4 regions of the Paenibacillus sp. P2(2022) genome follow, and region 1 is predicted to be linked to each of the others. Evidence: riboswitches for the same ligand, from Rfam matches in the RefSeq annotation. Region 1 holds a riboswitch; each other region holds the start of a gene.
What was found. A riboswitch is a leader RNA that binds a small molecule or an ion and turns the genes downstream of it on or off. The one in region 1 is predicted to bind cobalamin.

Region 1 (3,384 bases):
GGGGTTTATCTAGCAGTAGGTAAAGCGATTGATCAGAAAGTGGAGCAAAAGCAAATCGTCAATGGACTTCGTTCGGAAGGACTTGCAATTATGTTGGGCGGTATTTTTAATGCGTTCCCTTACACGGCCTTCTCCCAAAATGTGGGTTTAATCTCGCTGACTCGCGTCAAATCCCGTAACGTTATTTTTGCTGCTGGCGGCATCATGGTCGTCCTCGGTTTGCTGCCTAAGCTGGCTGCCTTGACGACAGTGATTCCTAACGCTGTGCTGGGCGGGGCGATGATCGTCATGTTTGGCTCGGTTGCTGCATCAGGCATGTCTATTTTGTCAGAAGTGGATCTGCGGAAAGAAAGCAATCTGCTGATTGCAGCATGCAGTATTGCCGTGGGCCTAGGCTCAGCTGTTCTGCCGCAAATGTTCGACCAACTGCCGAGCTTTGCCAAAATGCTGCTGCAAAACGGCATCGTATCTGGCTCGATTACGGCAATTGTCTTGAACATTGTTTTGGCAAGAAAACAGGGTGAATCGGTCAAAGGCGTTAATGTCTCAGAAGTTCCACAGAAGGTTTGATGAATAGGAAATAAACAAAAACAGCCGGAGAGAGGGCGTAGCCTCTTTTCCGGCTGTTTGGCATGGGGTTATCCAGAACTAGTTATTTATTAAGCAGCATGAAATTATTGATAAAACCCTCTTTCTGTATGAAGATCGGGGTTTGGATTTTCGAGTGGTAGGAAGAGGCATGGTATAATCTACCTTAAGGACTTTGGATAGTGGTGGATGTTTTCGGATCACGGCGCAGCTTCCCGAAAGGGGGTGAAGCCGATGGTCAACCTTGTGTCGTGCTATGATGTGCTGCGTTGGATGGTTACGTTACTAAGCCTGGTGTTTAGTATTCGTAAGCTTTATCGCTGGCTGCGTCGGAAATTTCGGAACAAGCGAAAACCCACCGCGTAATTAGGTTGGCCCCTAACGGTGGGTTTCGTTCGCATTAACATTCAGTTATGCAGCGCGCCGTGGTGGTGATCCACAGCCTTTCAAGTCCTAAGAGTCTTTGCCGTTGGAGCGGCGAAGGCTCTTTTTAGTATACGGATACGGTGGTTATCTCTATACCTAATTTTAACACGTGAATTGTGTGCACGCAACGTTAAGACATACCTTCAATTGCGCGCAAGCAATGAATAGCCTTGGTCTTGATTCACACTATATCATTCAAATTTAAATTATTACGCAACATTTGTTGACAAGCCAGTAGCAACAAAATAAGATAATCCTAAATCGTAATAAAAAGGAATAAAGGAAGAAAACAGGTGTGAGCCGGACAACTCTATATACGAAGTTTCGTAGAGACGATGTAGATAGTTGTTGAGCGTGTTCACTTAAAAGGGAAGTTCGGTAGATTCCGACACGGACCCGCCACTGTATACAGGCATCAGCAGGGTACTGCTGGAGCTTTCAGAACAAGCCACTGGAACTGTGAGGAACCGGGAAGGCCTGAAAGATACGCTTGGAGTCAGGAGACCTGCCTGTTTTGACATCACTGTCAGACCCACGGGATGCTGGGGAGGTGGTTAGGCGTGCTGCATACGGAATGTCTGAAACCGATCTGATCCCTTCTATGTTTTTGGAGCTGGCTTTGAGGTGAGTTTTGACATTTTATAATGAAAGCATTTCTGACTGCTGATCAAGTGGTTGGGAATGCTTTTTCGCGTTTTGCGTTAGGTTTATACGATTTTACAAGATAGAGGGGGAAATGTGGGATGATAGGCAATCGTAATAGGCGTTCATGGTTCATATGTACAGGATTGCTGCTGCTGATGGCAGTTATGACTCTTTCGGGATGTGGCGCAGCCACGAAGACGGAGGATAGCTCGGGCAAGGGTGAGAACACGTCTGCACAACAGACTCAAGCAGATAAAAAGCTGGTGATGGCGTATACGTGGAAACCGTCAGGCGTCGATCCGCATGGAGACAATAGCTGGGATGTGATGCGTTCCGGTGCCGGTGAGACACTCATTCGTTTGAATGAAAAACTGGAACCTGTAGCTTGGCTAGCCAAGGAGTGGAAGCATGATAGTCCTAATGTGTGGTCGTTCAGCGTGCAGGATAAGGTCACGTTTCATAATGGAAAGAGCATGGATGCAGTAAGTGTAAAAGCATCTTTGCTGCGCTCAATCGAAAAAAGCCATCTGGCGAAGGATTTACTGGATGTGAAGTCCATTGATGTAACTGGTCCGCTGACGCTGAAAATTACGACAAACCAGCCGAATGCAGCGCTGGTATCCAATTTGGCTGATCCGTCAACGATTGTACTGGATGTGGCATCCATGAAAGATGAGCAAAGCTACCCTGCAATGACAGGTGCTTTTAAAATCAAAGCCTTCAACAAGGATCAATCCTTGGTCGTCGAGCGTTATGACGGATACTGGGGCGAAAAGGCGCGATTGGCCGAAGCGACGATGAAATTCATTACGGACGGTAATTCGCGCCTGATGGCGTTACAATCTGGTGAGGTGGATGTAGCGACGGATATTCCGGTAGATAACGCAGAGGTATTAAAAAAGAACGACAAGCTACAAGTGCTGTCGGCTCCATCCTTGCGCACCCATATGATTGTGTACAACATGGAATCACCTGTGTTCAAGGATGCAACCAACCGTAAGGTGGTGGACAGTCTGATTCCGCGCGCATCCATTGTGAGCGCCGTCATGAGAGGCTTCGGTACGGAAGCAAGCAGCCCGTTTCCGAGCATTCTTCCCTTCGGTAAGATTGAGCGCAAAGCATTGGACGGAACGGCGGAGCAGTTGTTGACGAAGGATGGCTGGCAGAAGGATGCCCAAGGTACGTGGACCAAGCAGGGCAAGCCATTCGAGGTTACGCTGCTGACCTTCCCACAGCGTCCGGAGCTATCCGTCATGGCTGAGGTGATTCAGAGCCAATTGCTGAATGAGGGAATCCAGGTCAAGATTCGCAAGGTGGAAAATATCGACGAGGCATTGACCAAAAATGATTGGGATTTTGCTATGTACAGCATGCTCACGGCCCATACAGGGGAGCCGCAGTATTTTATGGACATGTTCTACTCCTCTACAAGTGAAGCGAATGTAAGCCGTTATGCTTCCAAACCGCTGGAGAATATTCTTCACAGCCTGAAGTTGGCGAAGGATACCGCACAGCGTAATGCGGTAACACTGCAAGCGCTGGATATCATCAATACAGATTTACCGCAGTCGTTCATTGTGCACCCTGACAATGTGTTTGGTGTGAAAAAAGGAGTAAAGGGCTTTACACCGCATCCGATCGAGTATTACTACATTACAGCGCAATCTGATATTGCGGAATAACGAGCAACGTATCCTATGATTCGTTTTATATTGGAACGTGTGG
Region 2 (3,384 bases), on a different contig from region 1:
TACGCGGTACCGTCGAAACAGTCGCTGAAAATATCGTGGACGCCATTATTTCCCCGCTTTTTTATGCCCTGATCGGGGGAGCCCCCTTGGCACTGGCATATCGTGCCGTAAATACGCTCGACTCAATGGTTGGCTACAAAAATGAAAAGTACCTGCATTTAGGCTGGGCCTCGGCACGTCTGGACGATGTAGCTAACTACATTCCGGCTCGCCTGACAGCAGTTATGCTTGTGATAGCGGCGTGGTTGTATCGGCTGGATGCTGCAAGAAGCTGGCGCACAGTCAAGCAGGATGCCCGTCTGCACCCCAGTCCAAACAGCGGCTTTCCCGAATCAGCGGTGGCAGGTGCCTTGGGGATTCGTCTTGGTGGCTATAACGTGTATCACGGCGTACGCTCCTTTCGGGCATATATGGGCGAAGAGATACGACCACTGGAGTCGAAGGATATCCGGCATACAATCCGGCTGATGTTCGCCGTATCCACTATGTTTGTAGGGTTGTGTTTGTTGGGAGTTGCGGGGTGTTTTGCCTTGGGATGGATGCGGTGAGGAGTGACATTATTTTGAAACAAAATACAGAAGGGAAAAGAGTGCGAGAACGTGCACTAAGTCCGAACCCACAACAGGATAGTGAGCCGAATGATGCTAAAGAAGGTCTGCAATGGGACATGGAGCTCGTGCTAGTTCGTCATGGCACAACCTTATGGAATAAGGAACGTCGATATGTGGGACATGCCGATTTGAGTTTGCTGTCTGGAGCAGAGCAGGAATTAAAGCCTTTACGGGAAAAATTGCAGGGCCAGTCCTTTGCTCAAATCTATTGCAGTGACTTGATGCGATGTCGCCAGACCTTGCAGATCATTTTGCCGGAGTCAGCAAAGACGTCTGAACGTTTCCTGTCTGCTATGCCTCCTATCATGGAACCACGTCTGCGAGAACTTCACTTTGGCGAGTGGGATGGAAAAACGTATGACATGCTTAAGGATGTGGCGTTGTATCGCGCTTGGATTGATGAGCCGCAACGAATCACCCCGCCTGGAGGAGAGTCTTGGGTCCATTTTGTGAATCGTCTGCGCGAATTCCGTGACTCTCTGTTTGCGTGGCGCATTGCTTTGAAGGTTCAGCCAATAGAGTCGAATGCTGCACCGCCCTCTGTTTTGGTTGTCACGCATGGTGGAGTAATTCGCCAATTGGTTTGTATGCTGATACCAGGTCATGATTTTTGGAGTCTGAATCCAAAACCGGGAGAAGCGATTAGGCTTCAGTTAAGGCTGGCAGGACTGCACAATTGTATAGCAAAATTGCTTTTTCACTAGGGTAGTTGTGGCGAATCAAGCAGCTGTTTGGGTTGTAAGCTAACTCTTTTTAACCTATAATCATCAAGTAAAAGAACGGCTTGACTACACTACATCAAATATCCAGCAGACGAGGTCGGCGCCGTGTGAGGGAACTTGCTTTTCTTCATTGCGCTGTTAAAAGGGAAGTCGGTGTGAGTCCGACGCGGTCCCGCCACTGTAAATGGAAACATGCTCATTAGCCCTGTTACATGTGCCGCCAAGCATGTGAAAGAATATCAGGGCATGCCTCTTCCATAAGTCAGGATACCTGCCCGTCCGCCTGTCACCATAATCCTTCGAGGAAAGGATGACGTGTTCGCAGTGACTGTCCATGCGGAAAGAAGCTGCCCGCCTGCGCACGATCTGTGCTAACGTGACCCCTGTATCCTGATATGAGGATGCGGGGGTTTTTGATAGGAAAAGAAGGCTGGAATGAGGAAAATATCGGATGATGTTCAAGTAACGCTCTTAACGATTTTTGTATGAAGGGGTGCAAATCATGGCAGGCAAAAAAATAAAGGTATGGACAACAGGTCTATTGGCGCTGATATTGGCAGTTGTGCTGAGTGCATGTGGCGCGAATGGAAAAAATGTAGAAAATAAAGAGGGCCAAGCTTCTTCACAGCAGCCGGGACAGACCGTAACCGCACAAGAGCCTCCGGGCAAAACGGTTTACCCGCTAACGGTTAAGGATGCAACAGGACAGGAATTTACATTTAAAAAGGCACCGGACAAGATCGTTTCCGTCTCCCCGGCAGAAACCGAGGCGTTGTTCGCTATCGGATTGGATAAGGAAATTGTTGGTGTATCCGACTACTCTGATTACCCGGAGGCAGCTACGAAAAAGCCTAAAGTGGGCGGTATTATGAAACCGAACGAAGAGGCGATCATTGCTGCGAACCCTGATGTCGTTTTTGCAGGAATTTCACTTAGTGAACAGGCTACGACTAAGCTACGTGACATGGGAATTATGATTTTTAAAACGGAACCGAAGACCGTTGAAGATGTCATAGCTAACATCGAATTGTATGGGAAAATCACCGATCATCAGAAAGAAGCGAGAGCGGTGACCGACAAGATGAGAGCAGATGTAGCGGAAGTGAAAGAAGGAGTTAAAAATATCGGCAAAGGGCAGAAGCTACGGGTATACGTCGAATTTTCACCAGGCTGGACAGTGGGTAAAGGCGAGTTTATGGACGAACTGATCACATTGGCGGGCGGCGAAAACGTGGGTGCCACGCAGAAGGGCTGGTACCAAATCAGTGAGGAAAATATTATAGCTGCCAACCCTGACGTGATTTTATACAGCAAAAGTGTGAAGGATGACAAAACAGGCCAGTCCCTCGGCGATATCATAAAAGCTCGTAGTGGATGGGATCAAATATCGGCTGTTCGTAACAATCGTGTATTTGCCGTGGATGATAATTTGATTAGCCGTCCAGGTCCACGCGTAACAGAAGGGCTCAAGGAAGTAGCCAAGGGCGTGTACCCTGAAATTTTCAAATGAATCGTAGACTGATCGGTTTTGGGGGGACTGGTCTTGTCTTGCTGCTGCTGACGCTGCTGCTCTGTCTTGGCATCGGCTCGGTCAGTCTTCCGGTCAGCCAGATCACAGGTATTTTGATCAACCACCTACCGTGGTTAGGTGATACGTTTACACCGGATTGGAATACATCTGCAGAGCAGATTATTTTGAAGGTCAGACTGCCACGGGTGTTACTGGGAATGTTGGTTGGAGCAGCGCTGGCGCTGGCGGGAGCCGGATTTCAGGGTGTGCTACGTAATCCTTTGGCTGATCCGTATACACTGGGAGTGTCTTCGGGAGCTTCGGTAGGAGCGGCAGTGCTGATTTATTGGGGGCTTCAATTTTCATTTGTGGGTATATGGACCCTTCCGCTAGTCGCATTTATAACCGGCATGCTGACGCTGTGGATGGTGTTGACGTTGGCGCGTGAAGGTGGGAAAATTCCGACCCAAAGCCTCATTTTATCAGGTGTGGTGATGCAATTTTTTGGGGGAGCCATTGTTTCTTTTCTGACAGCCATGTC
Region 3 (3,384 bases), 210 kb from region 1:
GCCTGTACCATTTGCCGCAACGCGGCGACAGATTCCTCCTTGGTGCGGGTTTTCAGCCCACAGTCTGGATTAACCCAGAACAAATCTGCTGGCAGTACGCGCAAGGCACGCTGAATCATGCTTAGCATTTCTGATTCATCAGGAATACGCGGGCTGTGGATATCGTACACGCCCAGACCGATGCCTTTGTCGTACACCTGATCCTCAAAGCTAACAATCAGTTCACCATGACTACGAGAGGTTTCAATAGAAATCACGTCGGCATCCATGTCTGAAATGGACTGGATCATATCTTGGAATTCGGAATAGCACATGTGTGTATGGATTTGGGTCGCAGGTTCAACAGTGGCCGTGGTCACAAGGAAGGCTTGAACCGCCCAATCCAGATAGGCCTGCTGTTGTTCTTTTTTCAACGGGAGCCCTTCGCGAATTGCGGGTTCATCCACCTGAATCATGCTAATACCCGCTTGTTCGAGTGCCTCTACCTCTGCCCGTAATGCCAGAGCTAATTGCAAAGCAACTTGCCTGCGTGGAATATCATTGCGTTCAAAGGACCAGTTCAAAATGGTCACAGGGCCTGTAAGCATTCCTTTAACTGGCTTGGAGGTTAACGATTGGGCAAATGCCGTCTCTTCCACAGTCATTGGTTGATCGAACGACACATCTCCGTAAATAATCGGCGGTTTAACACAGCGGGAGCCGTAGGATTGCACCCATCCGTTTTGTGTAAAAGCAAAGCCTTTTAGTTTTTCGCCAAAAAACTCAACCATGTCGGTCCGTTCAAACTCCCCATGTACAAGCACATCTATGCCAATGTCCTCTTGGATATCAATCCATTCCTTGATCTGCTGCTGGATGAATGTCCGATATTGCTCGGCAGACCATTCTCCTTTGCGATAGTGCAGGCGGGCCTTGCGAACCTCAGCAGTTTGCGGGAAGCTGCCGATGGTCGTCGTAGGCAGTGGGGGTAACTTCAGCCTATTTTGCTGAATTATACGGCGCTCGGCGAAAGGAACGCTGCGTGATAGTGGCTCCTTTGCCAACAGGTCGGCCAAATCGGCAGCTGTCTGTACCCTTGCCGCTGAGCTGTTGAAGCGGGCTACCGCTTCCGCACTTTGCTCAAGCTTGGCAAGTGCGGATGGATCATGCTTACCAAGTGCAGCCGCCAAGACTGCGATTTCATCCAGCTTTTCATCGGCAAAGGCTAGGGCATGCACCAGCTCTCGGTCCAGCTTGTGCTCTGCTTCCAGACTGACCGGCACATGCAGCAGACTGCACGATGGCTGCACGATAAGCTGTTCTGCATTGATTTGTTCTGCTAACTGGCCCAACAGCGCAGCCACGGCATTCAGGTCGCTGCGCCATATATTGCGCCCATCAATGACACCAGCACCCAGCGTTTTCTCTTTGGGGAAGCCATGTCGCGATATATGCTGGAGATTTTCGCCATCATCATAGACAAAATCAAGACCCAGTCCCTGGACTGGAAGTTCAGTCAGACGCTCATAATGATCTAGGCTACCAAAGTAGGTTTGCAGCATGATGTTTAAGGAGGGAGCAGCTTGGGTCAAAGCTTCATAGACCTCCTGAATAATATCCAGATCCTCTACTGGGAATGAGGTGGTCAGGACAGGTTCATCGATTTGGACCCATTGTACGCCTTCTGCTGCTAGTTCGGACAGGACTCGGGCGTATAAAGGCAGGAAGGTTCGTATAATAGAGGCCAGATCCTTACGATCATAGCCTTTGGATAAAACAACAAATGAGTAGGGACCGATGAGAACCGGTTTACCGTCAATACCTAGCTCCTGCTTTGCTTCACGATAAGCGAGTAAGGGCTTATTTTCAGTGAGCACTGGAGCCGCATTTTCCAATTCGGGAACGATGTAGTGGTAATTGGTATTCATCCATTTGGTCATTTCGCTGGCGGTAGCTCCCTTCTGCCCACGTGCCATCCCGAAATACACAGACAGAGGAACCGGACCTGTAGGACGATAGTTGAACCGTTCGGGTACGAGACCGAACATCACAGATGTATCCAGCACATGATCGTAATAGGAAAAGTCTCCGACAGGAATGCGATCAATCCCTTTGTCACGTTGCTTGCTCAGATGCTCCAGACGCAATCTTTTCATCTCACTATGCAGTTCACTTTCGTTAATACTACCCTGCCAGAAGCGCTCCAGTGCTTTCTTCCATTCCCGGTTCCCGCCGATACGCGGATATCCCAGATTACTGCTAGTCAAACCGGACAATGCAGATCGTTCGTTAATGGACATGTAGGTTTCCTCCTAAGTGGTAGCCAGTTTATTTTTACGTACCAAAAAAGGCATTCTGTCCCCAAGGCTAAAAATAAGTAGGGGAAAGAATGCCTCCGCGATTAAAATTCAAAAATACGGCGACTGCTCTTAACACCTCCCTATCTTCCGTAGGTACTGCGATGTTGTTAAAATAGGCAGGTCTCCTGACTTACGGATCATGACGTTCAGCATCCCTTCCCGGTCTGTGGACCAGTGGGTGTATGAGCAGCTGAACATTCCCCGTTTACAGTGGCGGGACCGTCCCGGATTTGCACCGGCTTCCCTTTTAAGTCTGATCTGAATAGAACAGACACCTATTTCCAAACTATGCGATTAAGGTATGACGAATAATTATGCACTCGTATACTTGTTCACCATCATAAGTGAAACTCACAGGATGTGCAATAGAAACAGTAATAGAAACTGGAGTGGAATCTGTTAGTTATATGCAAAAAAGACAAGTCCAACCCATCGTGGGGAACTTGTCTTTGGTATAGCATCTTGCTAAGTAGAACATCGCCTTTAAGCTAATGAAACGGTGTAACCTGCTTGAGTACTGGCTTTCACATCTACCAGGCGCTGATTACGGCTGCCCCGAAAGGGGAGGGTCAAATCCTTTTGCTGTTCAACAAAACGGCCGTCCACAATCACGTCACACAATAGCGCCAGTTCCTGTCGCTCCCGATCCATGAGCAGATCTTCGTAGACAAAGCCTGTGTAGGCCCAGACGGTTCGGTCGGGACAAGCCGCGCGGAAGTCACGTACAAATTGCGAGCATTCTGCTGCTGAGAAAAAAGGGTCTCCCCCGCAGAGAGTCAATCCGTCCAACAGCGGATTATCCATGATATCACGGATGACCTCCTGTTGACGCTTGGGCGTGAATGGCTCCCCTGCGCGAAAGTTCCACGAAGCTGGATTAAAGCAGCCGGGACAGGCATGGCGGCAACCGCTAATGAATACGACGGTGCGCAGGCCGTATCCTTCATTCAGAGATTCCGGAATATAGCCGCACAAATTCACTTATGCTTCACCCGGTCGCGAACTTCGGCTTGCTTGGCAGCATTAAAACGAACGGTATAATCAC
Region 4 (3,384 bases), 240 kb from region 1:
ATGGGTGCGATGATGGTGGAGCTGGGCAAATATTTTGAACATAGCGATTCGGTGCATGGCTGTGGTCTGAAGAGCGTGAACGGTCATTTGAAATGAGCTAGAACTGATAAAAGCAGTAAGCTAAAAATGAACTTATATTTACTAATACAGAGTAAAATAGAGATAAGGGCCTACGAGGTCTTTATCTTTTTTTGTTGGACATGCATCGCAAAGTTTTTTGTTATAGCGAAAATATTTATCTAATATAATGAATAAGTTTCGATGCATGATATTGAGGACAGGAGCTGAGACGTTTATGAATTCTATTTGTGTATTTGCAGGGTCCAGACCTGGACATTCATCGGTATATGTTGAGGCGGCAGGCAAGCTGGGTGAAGCTATGGCTCGCCAGCATATCCGTTTAATTTATGGTGGCTCCAGCAGAGGGCTGATGGGTAAGGTGGCGGATGGACTGTTGGCGGGTGACGGTCAGGTCACCGGCATTATGCCCACCCTGTTATTCGATGCAGAGATCATTCATCGGGGAGTTACCGAATTTATTGAGGTAGCAAGCATGCATGAACGTAAAGCGGCGATGAGCGAGATGGCCGATGCGTTTATAGCCCTTCCGGGAGGCTTGGGAACCTTTGAGGAACTGTTCGAGGTATTGTGCTGGGCGCAAATCGGTATACATCGCAAGCCCATTGGGCTGCTGAATGTGAATGGATATTTTGACCCGTTGGTAGAAATGGTACGTCATAGCGTGCAGGAAGGGTTTACCGGAGCTGATCATCCAGCGCTACTGAGTATATCTGCGGACCCGGATGAACTGCTGCATATGTTGAAAAATAAAGCAGAGAACTTGAAATAAAGCTTTTTTCGTGCTTGCACAACTGATTGAGGCAAGGTTATGATAAGACCCATAATCAAATAGCGGACAGACAAGGTGCCTTTGCGGTTGAGCAAAGGGTAACAGGGAATCGGGTGCAAGTCCCGAGCGGTCCCGCCACTGTAAGGAAGAGGGTTCTTTTAAATGGTCACTCGTACAAAACGGGGAAGACGAGAGAATCCGTTGATGCCAAGCCAGGAGACCTACCTTGATCTGTATGCACCGTTAACCTTCGCGGAGAGGATGGGTGTACGAAATCAGGAAATCAGGCACACGTTGCTTTTTCCATGTTGGTTACAGGTTTGCGTGGATATGAACGTGCAGCAGCGTTTGAAGCGTAAACAAAACAGATGGAAAACAACGGCAGATAGGAGGAAGACAAGAACTGTCTTCTTACGCTGTTTCGTCTGGTAAGAGAGATACGTACATAGGAACCCCATCCGGGCAGGATGGGTTTTTTTTGAGTTAAAGGATGCCACAAATTATTGAAATAGATAGTATAGCTGCCCTGAAAAGGATGATAGGAGGAGCACGATGAGCCCATTAGGAAAATTGCTGGTGATTGGATTTGGACCAGGAGATATGGAACATATCACAAAACGGGCGTTGGATGCGCTGGCCGAAAGTGAGGTCATTATCGGCTACAATACCTACGTTGATTTGATTCGTCCGTTGTTGAACGGACAGGAGATTGTACGCACAGGGATGACAGAAGAAGTGAGCCGTGCGCAGGAGGCGGTTCGCCAAGCAGAGATGGGTAAGAAGGTAGCCGTCATTTCTAGTGGAGATGCTGGGGTCTATGGCATGGCAGGGCTGGTGTACGAAGTGCTGATGCAAAAAGGCTGGCGTCGCGAGGACGGGGTTGAGGTAGAAGTTGTGCCGGGGATCTCGGCTATTCAATCCTGTGCTTCGTTGTTGGGAGCGCCGGTTATGCATGATGCTTGCACAATCAGTCTGAGTGATCATCTGACCCCGTGGGAAACGATCGTGAAGCGTGTAGAAGCTGCGGCTTCGGCTGATTTTGTGATTGCCTTATACAACCCGCGCAGTGGTCGACGTACCCGCCAGATTGTGGAGACGCAGTCCATTTTGCTCCGTTACCGTGATTCGCAAACTCCAGTTGGACTGGTGAAGAGTGCTTATCGTGAACGTCAGCAGGTTATTGTAACGACGCTGGAAGATATGCTGAACCATGATATCGGGATGCTGACGACCGTAATCATCGGCAATTCCTCGACGACAGTGTATGACGGGTTAATCGTGACTCCGCGCGGCTATCAGCGCAAATACACGCTGGACGCGACCGAGCAAGTGCTCAAACCGCATCAGCGGCTTCGCACGGAAGCGGAGCCGTGGTCGCTGGGCGCGCAAGAGGATCGCGCGCTGGATACACCGCAGGGAGGCGGAGCTCTGACTGCGCCTCCCGAGCCTTCCGCGAGCAGCGCTGCGGTTGCCACGCAGGCACGCCCGCAAGCGATGGCTACCGTGCAGGCTGCGCCCGCGAAGCCAACCGGAGCGGCTCCAGCATCGCTGGCAGCAGAGGCACTAAGCCGCCTAGCTGTCGGCGGCAAGCTGCCGGGCGAAGCCAATGCTCGCTGGAGCGGGCAAGCGCCTACCGCCCAGAGCGCCGTCGGAACGGCAACGGTGGCTACGACTGGGAAGGCGTCAGGCGGCTTTGGTAAGCCTGCGCTGTTTGAGGTGGGGGTTTCCCCTGGCGTGGGAAACAAGAAGTTCACTGCTCGGCAGATGGCATTGCTCGCCGAGGTAGCGGGTGATGATGGCGAGCTGGAATACACGCCAGATCATCAGATCGTGCTGCGCGTGCCGTGCGCAGACCCCGAGGAACTGGTCGGACGGCTTCGGGATGAACGATTCATTGTCATGCCGATCGGCGATGTGTTTAAGGTGAAGGCATGCGACTTCTGCAATATGGAGAAAGATGATGCGGTGCCTGTGGCTGAGCATCTACAGGTTGTACTTGGCGGATTACAGGCACCCAAGGAAACGAGTATTGCTTTGAATGGATGCGGCATGGCTTGCTATGGAGCGGTGATGGAGGATATCGGAATCGTCTATCGCAAGGGAGGATACGATCTGTTTCTCGGCGGCAAAAAATTTGGCCGTAATGCTCATGCCGCTCAGCCCGTAGCGGAAGGGATTCCGGGTGATCAGATTACAGATATCGTGGAGAACATTATTGCTGAATATAAGGAAAAAGGACATCCGAACGAGCGTTTTCATAAATTCTTCAAACGTGTAGGCATCGTTGCGGGTTTCCGGCATGAAGATGCACCAGCAACAGTAGAAGTGAACGCGGTTTGTGGTGATTAAGTGGGTTGGTAGGCTTGATGAACAGGATACAAGCATATATATAAAATAGGGCGTCATGTAGGCTATCCCTATCAATGAGGAGGAAAACACAGCAGTGGATGCAATATTGTTGGTTGGACATGGAAGTCGGGACCCAGAGGGTAATCAGGAACTACTGGAATTTGCGCAAGCGGTGGCAGATCGGG

Region 2: another riboswitch for cobalamin. It lies ahead of MMB75_RS07920 (ABC transporter substrate-binding protein); the one in region 1 lies ahead of MMB75_RS14045 (ABC transporter substrate-binding protein).
Region 3: another riboswitch for cobalamin. It lies ahead of metE (5-methyltetrahydropteroyltriglutamate--homocysteine S-methyltransferase); the one in region 1 lies ahead of MMB75_RS14045 (ABC transporter substrate-binding protein).
Region 4: another riboswitch for cobalamin. It lies ahead of cobJ (precorrin-3B C(17)-methyltransferase); the one in region 1 lies ahead of MMB75_RS14045 (ABC transporter substrate-binding protein).

The regions. Positions count from the first base shown of each region.
Region 1 covers NZ_JAKWFI010000003.1:510,691-514,074, reverse strand. Annotated here, with positions in the region: gene MMB75_RS14055 (nucleobase:cation symporter-2 family protein) at 1-570, shown strand, start outside; gene MMB75_RS14050 (hypothetical protein) at 823-954, shown strand; cobalamin riboswitch at 1,337-1,541, shown strand; gene MMB75_RS14045 (ABC transporter substrate-binding protein) at 1,758-3,341, shown strand; gene nikB (nickel ABC transporter permease) at 3,357-3,384, shown strand, end outside.
Region 2 covers NZ_JAKWFI010000002.1:165,742-169,125, forward strand. Annotated here, with positions in the region: gene cbiB (adenosylcobinamide-phosphate synthase CbiB) at 1-548, shown strand, start outside; gene MMB75_RS07915 (histidine phosphatase family protein) at 563-1,315, shown strand; cobalamin riboswitch at 1,411-1,626, shown strand; gene MMB75_RS07920 (ABC transporter substrate-binding protein) at 1,836-2,843, shown strand; gene MMB75_RS07925 (FecCD family ABC transporter permease) at 2,840-3,384, shown strand, end outside.
Region 3 covers NZ_JAKWFI010000003.1:299,708-303,091, reverse strand. Annotated here, with positions in the region: gene metE (5-methyltetrahydropteroyltriglutamate--homocysteine S-methyltransferase) at 1-2,279, opposite strand, end outside; cobalamin riboswitch at 2,438-2,633, opposite strand; gene nrdG (anaerobic ribonucleoside-triphosphate reductase activating protein) at 2,823-3,320, opposite strand; gene MMB75_RS13110 (anaerobic ribonucleoside triphosphate reductase) at 3,317-3,384, opposite strand, start outside.
Region 4 covers NZ_JAKWFI010000003.1:269,177-272,560, reverse strand. Annotated here, with positions in the region: gene MMB75_RS12995 (uroporphyrinogen-III synthase) at 1-96, shown strand, start outside; gene MMB75_RS12990 (LOG family protein) at 296-850, shown strand; cobalamin riboswitch at 908-1,093, shown strand; gene cobJ (precorrin-3B C(17)-methyltransferase) at 1,403-3,199, shown strand; gene MMB75_RS12980 (sirohydrochlorin chelatase) at 3,294-3,384, shown strand, end outside.